2 regions of the Microbulbifer sp. ABF4_143 genome follow, and region 1 is predicted to be linked to the other one. Evidence: predicted binding sites of a transcription regulator. Region 1 holds the regulator's gene; the other holds the start of a gene.
What was found. The regulator sigma-54, encoded in region 1, starts transcription at its own class of promoters, with help from an activator protein. The targets are predictions, from matches to a motif close to TGGCACANNNNTTGCNNT.

Region 1 (4,410 bases):
GGCTTATTTCTGCTGTTCGCGGTGGCGGACCTGCACATTGTCGAACTGGCTGGAAAACCGCTCGGCCAGCTGTTCCACCATATACACGGAGCGGTGGCGGCCGCCGGTGCAGCCGATCGAGACGCAGGTGTAGCTGCGGTTGCTCTTCTGGTAGGAGGGCAGCCAGCGCTGCAGGAATTCGCTGATGTCCCGCTCCATGTCGGCGGTCTCCGGGTGGGTGCGCAGGAACTCGATCACCTCCGGGTCCAGGCCGGTCTTCTGGCGCAGCTCCGCGACCCAGTAGGGGTTGGGCAGGCAGCGCAGGTCGAACACCAGGTCCGCGTCCACCGGCACGCCGTGTTTGAAGCCGAAGGATTGGAACAGGATTGCCATGCCCTCGGAGCCGTCGCCCACCACGCGGGTTTTGACCAGGTCGCGCAGCTGGTGCAGGCTGAGGCTGCTGGTGTCTATGACCAGATCGGCCATGGCGGAGATGGGGGCCAGCAGCTCTTTTTCCCGGTTCAGGGCTTCGAGCAGGTGGGTGCGGTTGTCGGAGAGCGGGTGTTTGCGGCGGGTCTCGCTGAAGCGCTGCACCAGCACCGGCGAGCGCGCATCCAGGTAAATCACGTCGCACTGGATGCCGCTCGCGCGCAGGGATTCGATTACGGCCGGGGCCTGCTGGACATCCTGCCACAGGTTGCGGGCGTCGATGCCGAGCGCCAGGCGCGGGCTGCCGAGCGCGCTCTGGGGGCTGTCGGCCTGCGGCTGTTCGCGCGCCCGCTTGACCAGTTCCGGCAGCAGGCTGGCGGGCAGGTTGTCGATGCAGTTGAAGCCGACATCCTCCAGCAATTGCAGGGCGGAGCTTTTTCCGGAGCCGGAGCGGCCGCTGATAATCACTAGGCGCATAGTGGGAGCGATCAGTGGTTAGTGGTCGGTGACCAATGATAAGGGACTGTTGTCAAACCTGCACGGCCGGCCACCGATCAGGCCGCGGCGGCACTGTCGATGGCGAGGGCGTAGAGTTCGTCGCCGCTCTGCGCCTGGCGCAGTTTTTCCCTTACCCGGCTGTCGGAGAAGAGGGCGGCGATTTCCGCCAGGGTCTCCAGGTGCTCCTGTTCGGCGTCCTCCGGCACCAGCAGCGCGAACAGAAGGTCCACCGGTTGGCGGTCGGCGGCGTCGAAGTCGATGGCGGGCTCGGTGGTGCAGAGCACACCGATCGGACGTTCGCAGCCGGGCAGGCGGCAGTGGGGAATGGCCACGCCGTCGCCGATGCCGGTGGAGCCTAGGCGCTCGCGGGCAATCAGCTGGTTGAAGGTGGTGTCGGCGTCGTGTTGTGGATATTGTTCGGCGATGGCCTGGGCAATATTGAGCAGCAGTTTCTTTTTGCTGCTCCCCGCCAGGTGACAGAGACTCAGGCGGGGAGAGAGTAATGCTTCCAATGTCATAGTTCAGCGGTGGTTCTGCAACTTCTCTTTGTATTTTTTCAGTTGGCGATCCAGCTTGTCCGTGACGGCGTCTATGGCCGCATACATGTCTTTGTCTTCGGAGCCGGCGCAGAGATCGTGCCCGTTGATATGGACCACGGCCTCGGCTTTCTGGATCAGTTTTTCCACCGACAGGATGACCTGGGCGGTGGTGATGTTGTCGTAGTGTCGGGAGAGTTTTTCCAGCTTGGTCTCGCAGTAATCGCGGATGGGCGGAGTTACATCGACGTGGTGACCACTAATGTTGATCTGCATGGACTTCTCCTTATCGAGAGCATCGCTTGGCGGCGCCCCCCGTTTGGGCGGCAACCCTACTAGGAAGTGCGCCAGAATGGAAGGATACACTCAAAGTTTGAGTATCGGTCGTGCAAGGGGTGCCATTGGGCGTCCATCAATTTGTGACTGGGAGTTCTTGTCTGGTCATGGATGGCGCTGTAGCGGGTCCGCTTTGCGCTTCGTATGCGATTCGGCGGGCGGCGCTGCTGCCGGGGGCCCTTTGTGGGACACGCTGTGAATACGTCCCTGTACGCTCTCCGCGGCCATCCCTGGCCGTGAAAGGTCCCGCAAACGGCCCCCGGCATCACCGCCTTCGCGTCACGTTTCGGTGAACCCTCGTCCCGAATCAAACCAGTCGCTTGCGCTCGCTGGAGGAGGGGATGCCCATGGACTCGCGGTACTTGGCCACGGTGCGCCGCGCCACCTTGATGCCCTGTTTGTCCAGTTCCTGGGTGATCTTGTTGTCGGACAGCGGCTTGCGCGGCGGCTCGGCGTCGATCAGTTTGCGGATCATCGCGCGGATGGCGGTGGAGGAGGCGTCTTCGCCGGAGTCGGTGCTGACGTGGCTGGAGAAGAAGTACTTGAGCTCGAAGACACCGCGTGGGGTCAGCATGTATTTCTGCGTGGTGACCCGGGAAACGGTGGATTCGTGCATGCCGATGGTCTCGGCAATATCCGCCAGCACCATGGGTTTCATCGCCTCGGGACCCAGCTCGAAAAAGCCCTGCTGCTTCTCGACGATACTCGATGCGACCTTGAGCAGGGTTTCGTTGCGGCTCTGCAGACTCTTCAGGAACCAGCGCGCCTCCTGCAGGTGGTCGCGCAGGAAGTTGTTATCGCGGGAGTTGTCGGCGCGCCGGATCAGCGCCGCGTAGTCGCCGTTGATGCGCAGCCTCGGGGTGGTCTCCGGATTCAGTTCCACCAGCCAGCGCTGCTCCCTGCGGCTGACGATGATGTCGGGCACCACATACTGCGGTTCCTCGCCGCCGAAGGCCTCGCCGGGATAGGGGGTCAGAGTCTGGATCAGGCGCACCACCTCCCCCAGTTGGGCCTCGTTCAGACGCGTGCGGCGGCTGAGGCTGCGGAAGTCGCGCTTGCCGAGCAGGTCCAGGTGCCGCTCGACCACCGCCTGCGCCTGCGCGAGCCAGGGGGTGCCGGCCGGCAGTTGGCGCAGCTGTAGCAGCAGGCTCTCGCGCAGGTCGCGGGCGCCGCAGCCGGCGGGCTCGAACTGCTGAATGGTCTTGAGTACGGTGAGGATTTCGTCCTCCTCCGCACCGGTCGCCGCGGCAATTTCGGCCAGTGGGGTTTCCAGGAAGCCGCTCGGCGCTATGCCGTCGATCAGGTTCTCGCCGATCAGCTTGTCGCGTTCGCTGAGGGTGGTGAGGTTGAGCTGCCACAGCAGGTGGTCCTGCAGGCTGTCGGGGGCGGCGTTGCGCTGTTCCAGGGCGAGCTCGTCGCCGTCGCCAGTGTAGCTGCCGCCGCTGTAGATATCGTCCCAGCGGGTGTCCACGGGGAGCTCGTCGGGGATGTCCTGGCTCCAGTCGCTCTCGCCGTCCGCTTCGCCGCCCTGCGGGTCGTCGTTGGCGGCGGCCTGTTCCGGGAGCTGCTCCCCGACGGACTCGGGCGCGGTGTACTCCTCGCCGTCCACCTCCAGCAGCGGGTTGCTGTCCAGCGCCGACTGGACCTCCTGCTGCAGGTCCAGTGTCGACAGCTGCAGCAGGCGGATCGCCTGTTGCAGCTGGGGCGTCATCGTCAGCTGGGTGCCGAGCTTTAGCTGGAGAGACTGCTTCATATCTGGGGACTGCAGACCAGGGTGGCGGATGATTCGTCTAAATATCCAAGACGCAGCAGACTAACCTTCTGGCCGGGTGATTACAAGCAATAAGTGTGCCGAAGTTGCAGCGGGAAATTGTGGCAGGATCTGCCGGAAGGTGATGGAGTTCCGGTCACCGCCGGGAATGGGTGACCGGAAGGGTGGAATGGCGCTAAATGGTAAATTCGTGTCCCAAATACACCTCGCGCACCTGCTGGTTGGCGAGCACTTCCGCGGGAGTGCCGGCGGCGATGATGTGGCCCTCGCTGACGATATAGGCGGTCTCGCAGATATCCAGCGTCTCGCGCACATTGTGGTCGGTGATCAGCACGCCGATACCGCGGTCGCGCAGGTGGCGGATGATCTGCTTGATATCGTTGACCGATATCGGGTCCACGCCGGCGAAGGGTTCGTCCAGCAGCACGAAGTTGGGGTCCGTGGCCAGGGCGCGGGCTATTTCCACACGGCGGCGCTCGCCGCCGGACAGGGCCATGCCGAGGCTGTTCTCGATATGGGTGATATTGAACTCCTGCAGCAGTTCCGTCGCCCGCTGCAGCCGCTCGGCGCGGGACAGGTCCTTGCGCGTCTCGAGGATGGCGAGGATGTTGTCGCGCACCGACAGGCGGCGGAAGACCGAGGCCTCCTGGGGCAGGTAGCCGATACCCTTGCGCGCGCGACCGTGCATGGACAGGCGGGTGATGTCCTCGCCGTCGATCAGCACCTGTCCGGCGTCCGCCTGCACCAGGCCGGCGATCATATAAAAACAGGTGGTCTTGCCGGCGCCGTTGGGGCCGAGCAGGCCGACCACCTGGCCGTTGGTCACGCTGACGGATACGTCCTGGACCACCTTTCGCTTCT
Region 2 (4,410 bases), on a different contig from region 1:
ATAACACTGTGCCGCCGAGTGCTTCGGGAGTGGCCAACTCAGTCGACATCGCCGTTCATCCCCAGCTCCTTGAGCTTGCGCGTCAGCGTGTTGCGGCCCCAGCCGAGCAGTTCCGCCGCGTCGCGCTTTCTGCCGGCGGTGTGTTTGAGCGCGATTTCGATCAGCGCGCGCTCGAAGGCCGGCACCGCTTCGCTGAGAATTTCCCGGCGGCCGCTGGCCAGGGCCTGGTCGGCCCAGAGGCGCAGGGCTTTTTGCCAGTCCTGTGGCGCCTCACTGCCGGCGCTTTGCTGGTGCAGTTCCTGGGGCAGGTCTTCGATATGCACTTCGCGGCCGGAGGCCATGACGGTGATCCAGCGGCAGGTGTTTTCCAGCTGGCGCACATTGCCGGGCCAATCGAGGCCGGCCAGGTATTCCTCCGCCTCCCGGGTGAGGATTTTCGGCTCGACGCCGAGATCCTTGGCGGCGGCGTTGAAGAAGTGGCGCACCAGGCGCGGTATGTCCTCGCGGCGGTCGGCCAGGCGCGGGATATGGATGCGGATCACGTTCAGGCGGTGGAACAGGTCCTCGCGGAATTTGTGCTCTTCCACCAGTTTTTCCAGATCCTGGTGGGTGGCGGCGATGATACGCACGTCCACCTTAACCGGCGTGTGGCCGCCGACGCGGTAGAATTCGCCGTCGGCGAGCACGCGCAGCAGGCGCGTCTGGGTCTCCGCCGGCATATCGCCGATTTCGTCCAGGAACAGGGTGCCGCCGTCGGCCTGCTCGAAGCGGCCGGCGCGCTGGGCGCTGGCGCCGGTGAAGGCGCCCTTCTCGTGGCCGAAAAGCTCCGATTCCATCAGGTCTTTCGGAATAGCGGCCATGTTCAGCGCGATAAAGGGTTTGTTCTTGCGCGGGCTGTGGTTGTGCAGCGCCTGCGCCACCAGCTCCTTGCCGGTGCCTGACTCGCCGTTGATCAGCACGGTGATATTCGAGTGGGAGAGGCGGCCGATGGCGCGGAACACCTCCTGCATCGCCGGCGCCTCGCCGATGATCTCCTTGCGCTCCCGGCCGTTTTCCAGCACCACCTGTTCGGCGCCGCTCTGTTCTTTGGCGTGTGCCAGCGCGCGGCGGGTGACCGCAACGGCCTCGTCGACGTCGAACGGCTTGGGCAGGTATTCGAAGGCGCCGCCCTGGTAGGCGGCCACGGCGCTGTCGAGATCCGAGTGCGCGGTCATGATAATGATCGGCAGCGCGGGGCGCTCGGCCTGGAAGCGGGCCAGCAGCTTGAAGCCGTCGGTGCCGGGCATGCGGATATCGCTGATCACCACGTCGGGCGAGTCGCTGTAGAAGTCGTCCAGCGCGCGGTCGCCGCTCTCGTAGCACCTGGTCTCGATACCCGCCTGAGTCAGCGCGCGCTCCAGAACCCAGCGGATCGACCGGTCGTCGTCAATTATCCAAACGCGATTGCTCATACTCGTACTTCCGCTCGTCAGTTGTTCGTAGGCGCTCTACGCCTCGGAGAGGGGCAGGTAGATCTGGAAGACGCTCTGCCCCGGGCGGCTGTCGCATTTGATCAGGCCGCGGTGCTGATTGATGATGTTCTGCGAGATGGACAGGCCGAGGCCGGAGCCCTCGGCGCGCCCGGAAATCATCGGGAAGAAGATCCGGTCGCGGATCTCCTCGGGGATGCCGGGGCCGTTGTCCTCTATTTCGATGCGGCACACCAGCGGGCAGTGGCGCCGGCCGATGGTGAACTGGCGCTGGATGCGGGTGCGCAGCACAAGCTCGCCGGCGGCCAGGCCGATGCTCTCGTCGATGGCCTGCATGGCGTTGCGGGCGATGTTCAACAGCGCCTGAATCAGCTGTTCGGCATCGCCGGGGACTTCCGGAATCGAAGGGTCGTAGTCGCGGCGGATCTTCAGTGCGCCGTCGCACTCGGCGTCGACCAGCTGCGCCACCCGCTCGAGTATCTCGTGCACATTGGTGGGCTTGAGCTGTACCGGCACGCGCGGCCCCAGCAGGCGATCGACCAGGTTCCGCAGGCGGTCCGCCTCGTCGATGATGATCTGTGTGTATTCGGCCAGCGCCGCGTCCGGCAGTTCGCGCTGCAGCAGCTGCGCCGCGCCGCGAATGCCGCCGAGAGGGTTTTTCACCTCGTGGGCCATGCCGCGCACCAGGTTGCGGGTGGTTTCCTGGGCGCTGATCAGCGCGTCCTCGCGCGCGATGCACAGCAGCCGGTCCATGGACTGCACCTCGAGCAGCAGCAGGCCCAACTCCGGCACCGGGCTCACCGAGTAGTCCACGGTGCGCGTCTCCAGGTTGTGCAGCCGCCAGCTGGCGCGGCGCACAGTGTATTTCTCGCCGCTGGCCAGGGCGCGGCGCATCGCGTTCTGCGCGGCCGCGGATTCGCGCACCACCTCCTCCAGCGGCTGGCCGCTGACCCGCGCGCTGGACGCGGCGAGCAGATCCTCGGCGGCGGAGTTCAGATAGCAGAGCAGCAGGCTGTCATCCAGCACCAGCACGGCGGAGTTGAGGCTGTCGAGCAGCTGGCGCAACTGGCGGTCGTTGAGCATGTCGGTTTCCGGTTTGTTCGAGTGCACAGGGCGCCGCGCGGTGCGGGCGCCGTGCCACTTTTCATTCAGTGCAAGAAGTAAACCAAAATGGCGCGCCCCGGTGCCGGCGGCGCCGTTTGGCTGCACTGGCGGATAGGCGCGGGGCGCGGCGCACCGCCGATCGCCCATAAGCGCACCATTATGGTGCGCCGATCAAAAAAACGCCAGAAATGGGAGGGGAGCGGAGAGGGGGCGGGCCGCACAGCGGCCCCCGGGATCAGCGCCGCCGCTGCTGTTGTTGCGGCTGGGCCTGGGGCAGGCCCGGCGCCACCGGCGCCTTGGGCGCCTGCTTGGCCCGGGGCGCGGCTATATCCGGCACAGTGCCGCCGGGGCGCTTCACGTAGATGGTGATGACCTGGGACCGGGCCAGCACTTCGCCGCCGGCGCCGACCAGCGCCGCCTGCACGCTGTGGCTGCCGCGCTCCAGCGCGGAGATATCCAGGCTGTCGCCGGAGGAGCCGCCGCGCCAGGGCTGGCCGTCGATGACCGCGTAAAACTGCGCGCCCTCCGGGTATTCCGGCGTCACCGCGACCTGCAGCGCGATAAAGCGCTGCCCGGGGGGAATGGTGGCGCCGTCCTGGGGGCTGACGATGCGGATATCCACCGGACCCGCGTATCCATCGCCGTCGCGGCTCTGGCTGCGGTCCCGCGGCGACAGCTTGCGCGTGGGCAGCGGGCGCGGCAGGGCGATGGGCTGCACGTTGGTCGGGGCCAGCTCCACCTTTTCCGTTTTCTCCCCCGGCAGCGGCTTGTCGCTGAACACCACCTGCCCGTCCGGGCCCACGGTCTTGTAGATGGCGCTGCCGCTCTGTTGCGGTTCGTCCATACCGTCGCCGCCGGCCAGGGTGGTCAACGGGGCGGTCAGCAACAGTGCCAAGAGCAATTTGCGCGCTTTCATCGGTCCTCGATTGCGGCCGGCGGCCGCTCCTACAGGGTGGAGAAGGGTGGAGAAGGGTGGAGAAATCCCGGATCCCGCTCAGTTTAAGGCTAGTGTACCCGGAATAAAAAAACCCGCACCAGGCCGGTGCGGGTTTTCGCGGCTGCCGTGCGCTTCCGGGTTCAGCGGAAGCGGCTGCGGCCTTACACCGAGTAGTACATATCGAATTCGACCGGGTGGGTGGTCATCTGCAGGCGCTCGACCTCGGCGCGCTTCAGTTCGATATAGGCGTCGATGGCGTCGTCGGTGAAGACGCCGCCCTCGGTCAGGAAGGCGCGATCCTGATCCAGCGCGTCCAGGGCCTGCTCCAGGCTGGAGGCGACGGTCGGGTACTCGGCCAGCTCTTCCGGCGGCAGGTCGTACAGGTCCTTGTCCGCGGCGTCGCCGGGGTGGATCTTGTTCTTGACGCCGTCGAGACCGGCCATCAGCAGCGCGGCGAAGGCCAGGTAGGGGTTGGCGGTCGGATCCGGGAAGCGGGTCTCGATGCGCTTGCCCTTCGGGCTCGGCACGAACGGAATGCGGATGGACGCGGAGCGGTTGCGCGCGGAGTAGGCCAGGATCACCGGCGCCTCGAAGCCCGGTACCAGGCGCTTGTAGGAGTTGGTGGAGGCGTTACAGATGGCGTTCAGCGCACGCGCGTGCTTGATGATGCCGCCGATGTAGTAGAGGGCGGTCTCGGACAGGCCCGCGTAGGCGTCGCCGGCGAACTGGTTGACGCCGTCCTTGCTGAAGGACTGATGCACGTGCATGCCGGAGCCGTTGTCGCCCACCAGCGGCTTGGGCATAAAGGTGGCGGTCTTGCCGTAGGCGTGGGCCACGTTGTGCACCGCGTACTTCAGGATCTGTACCTCGTCCGCCTTCTTGGTCAGGGTGTTGGCGCCG

Region 2: glnL (nitrogen regulation protein NR(II)) is a predicted target of sigma-54. The motif match lies at 2,620-2,637, and genes of this name have one in related genera.

The regions. Positions count from the first base shown of each region.
Region 1 covers NZ_JBSWWT010000019.1:2,580-6,989, forward strand. The annotation lists gene rapZ (RNase adapter RapZ) at 4-885, opposite strand; gene ptsN (PTS IIA-like nitrogen regulatory protein PtsN) at 963-1,424, opposite strand; gene hpf (ribosome hibernation-promoting factor, HPF/YfiA family) at 1,428-1,718, opposite strand; gene ACXAF3_RS14305 (RNA polymerase factor sigma-54) at 2,086-3,531, opposite strand; gene lptB (LPS export ABC transporter ATP-binding protein) at 3,725-4,410, opposite strand, start outside.
Region 2 covers NZ_JBSWWT010000009.1:5,366-9,775, reverse strand. The annotation lists gene ntrC (nitrogen regulation protein NR(I)) at 39-1,451, opposite strand; gene glnL (nitrogen regulation protein NR(II)) at 1,488-2,552, opposite strand; gene ACXAF3_RS08715 (DUF4124 domain-containing protein) at 2,809-3,489, opposite strand; gene glnA (glutamate--ammonia ligase) at 3,672-4,410, opposite strand, start outside.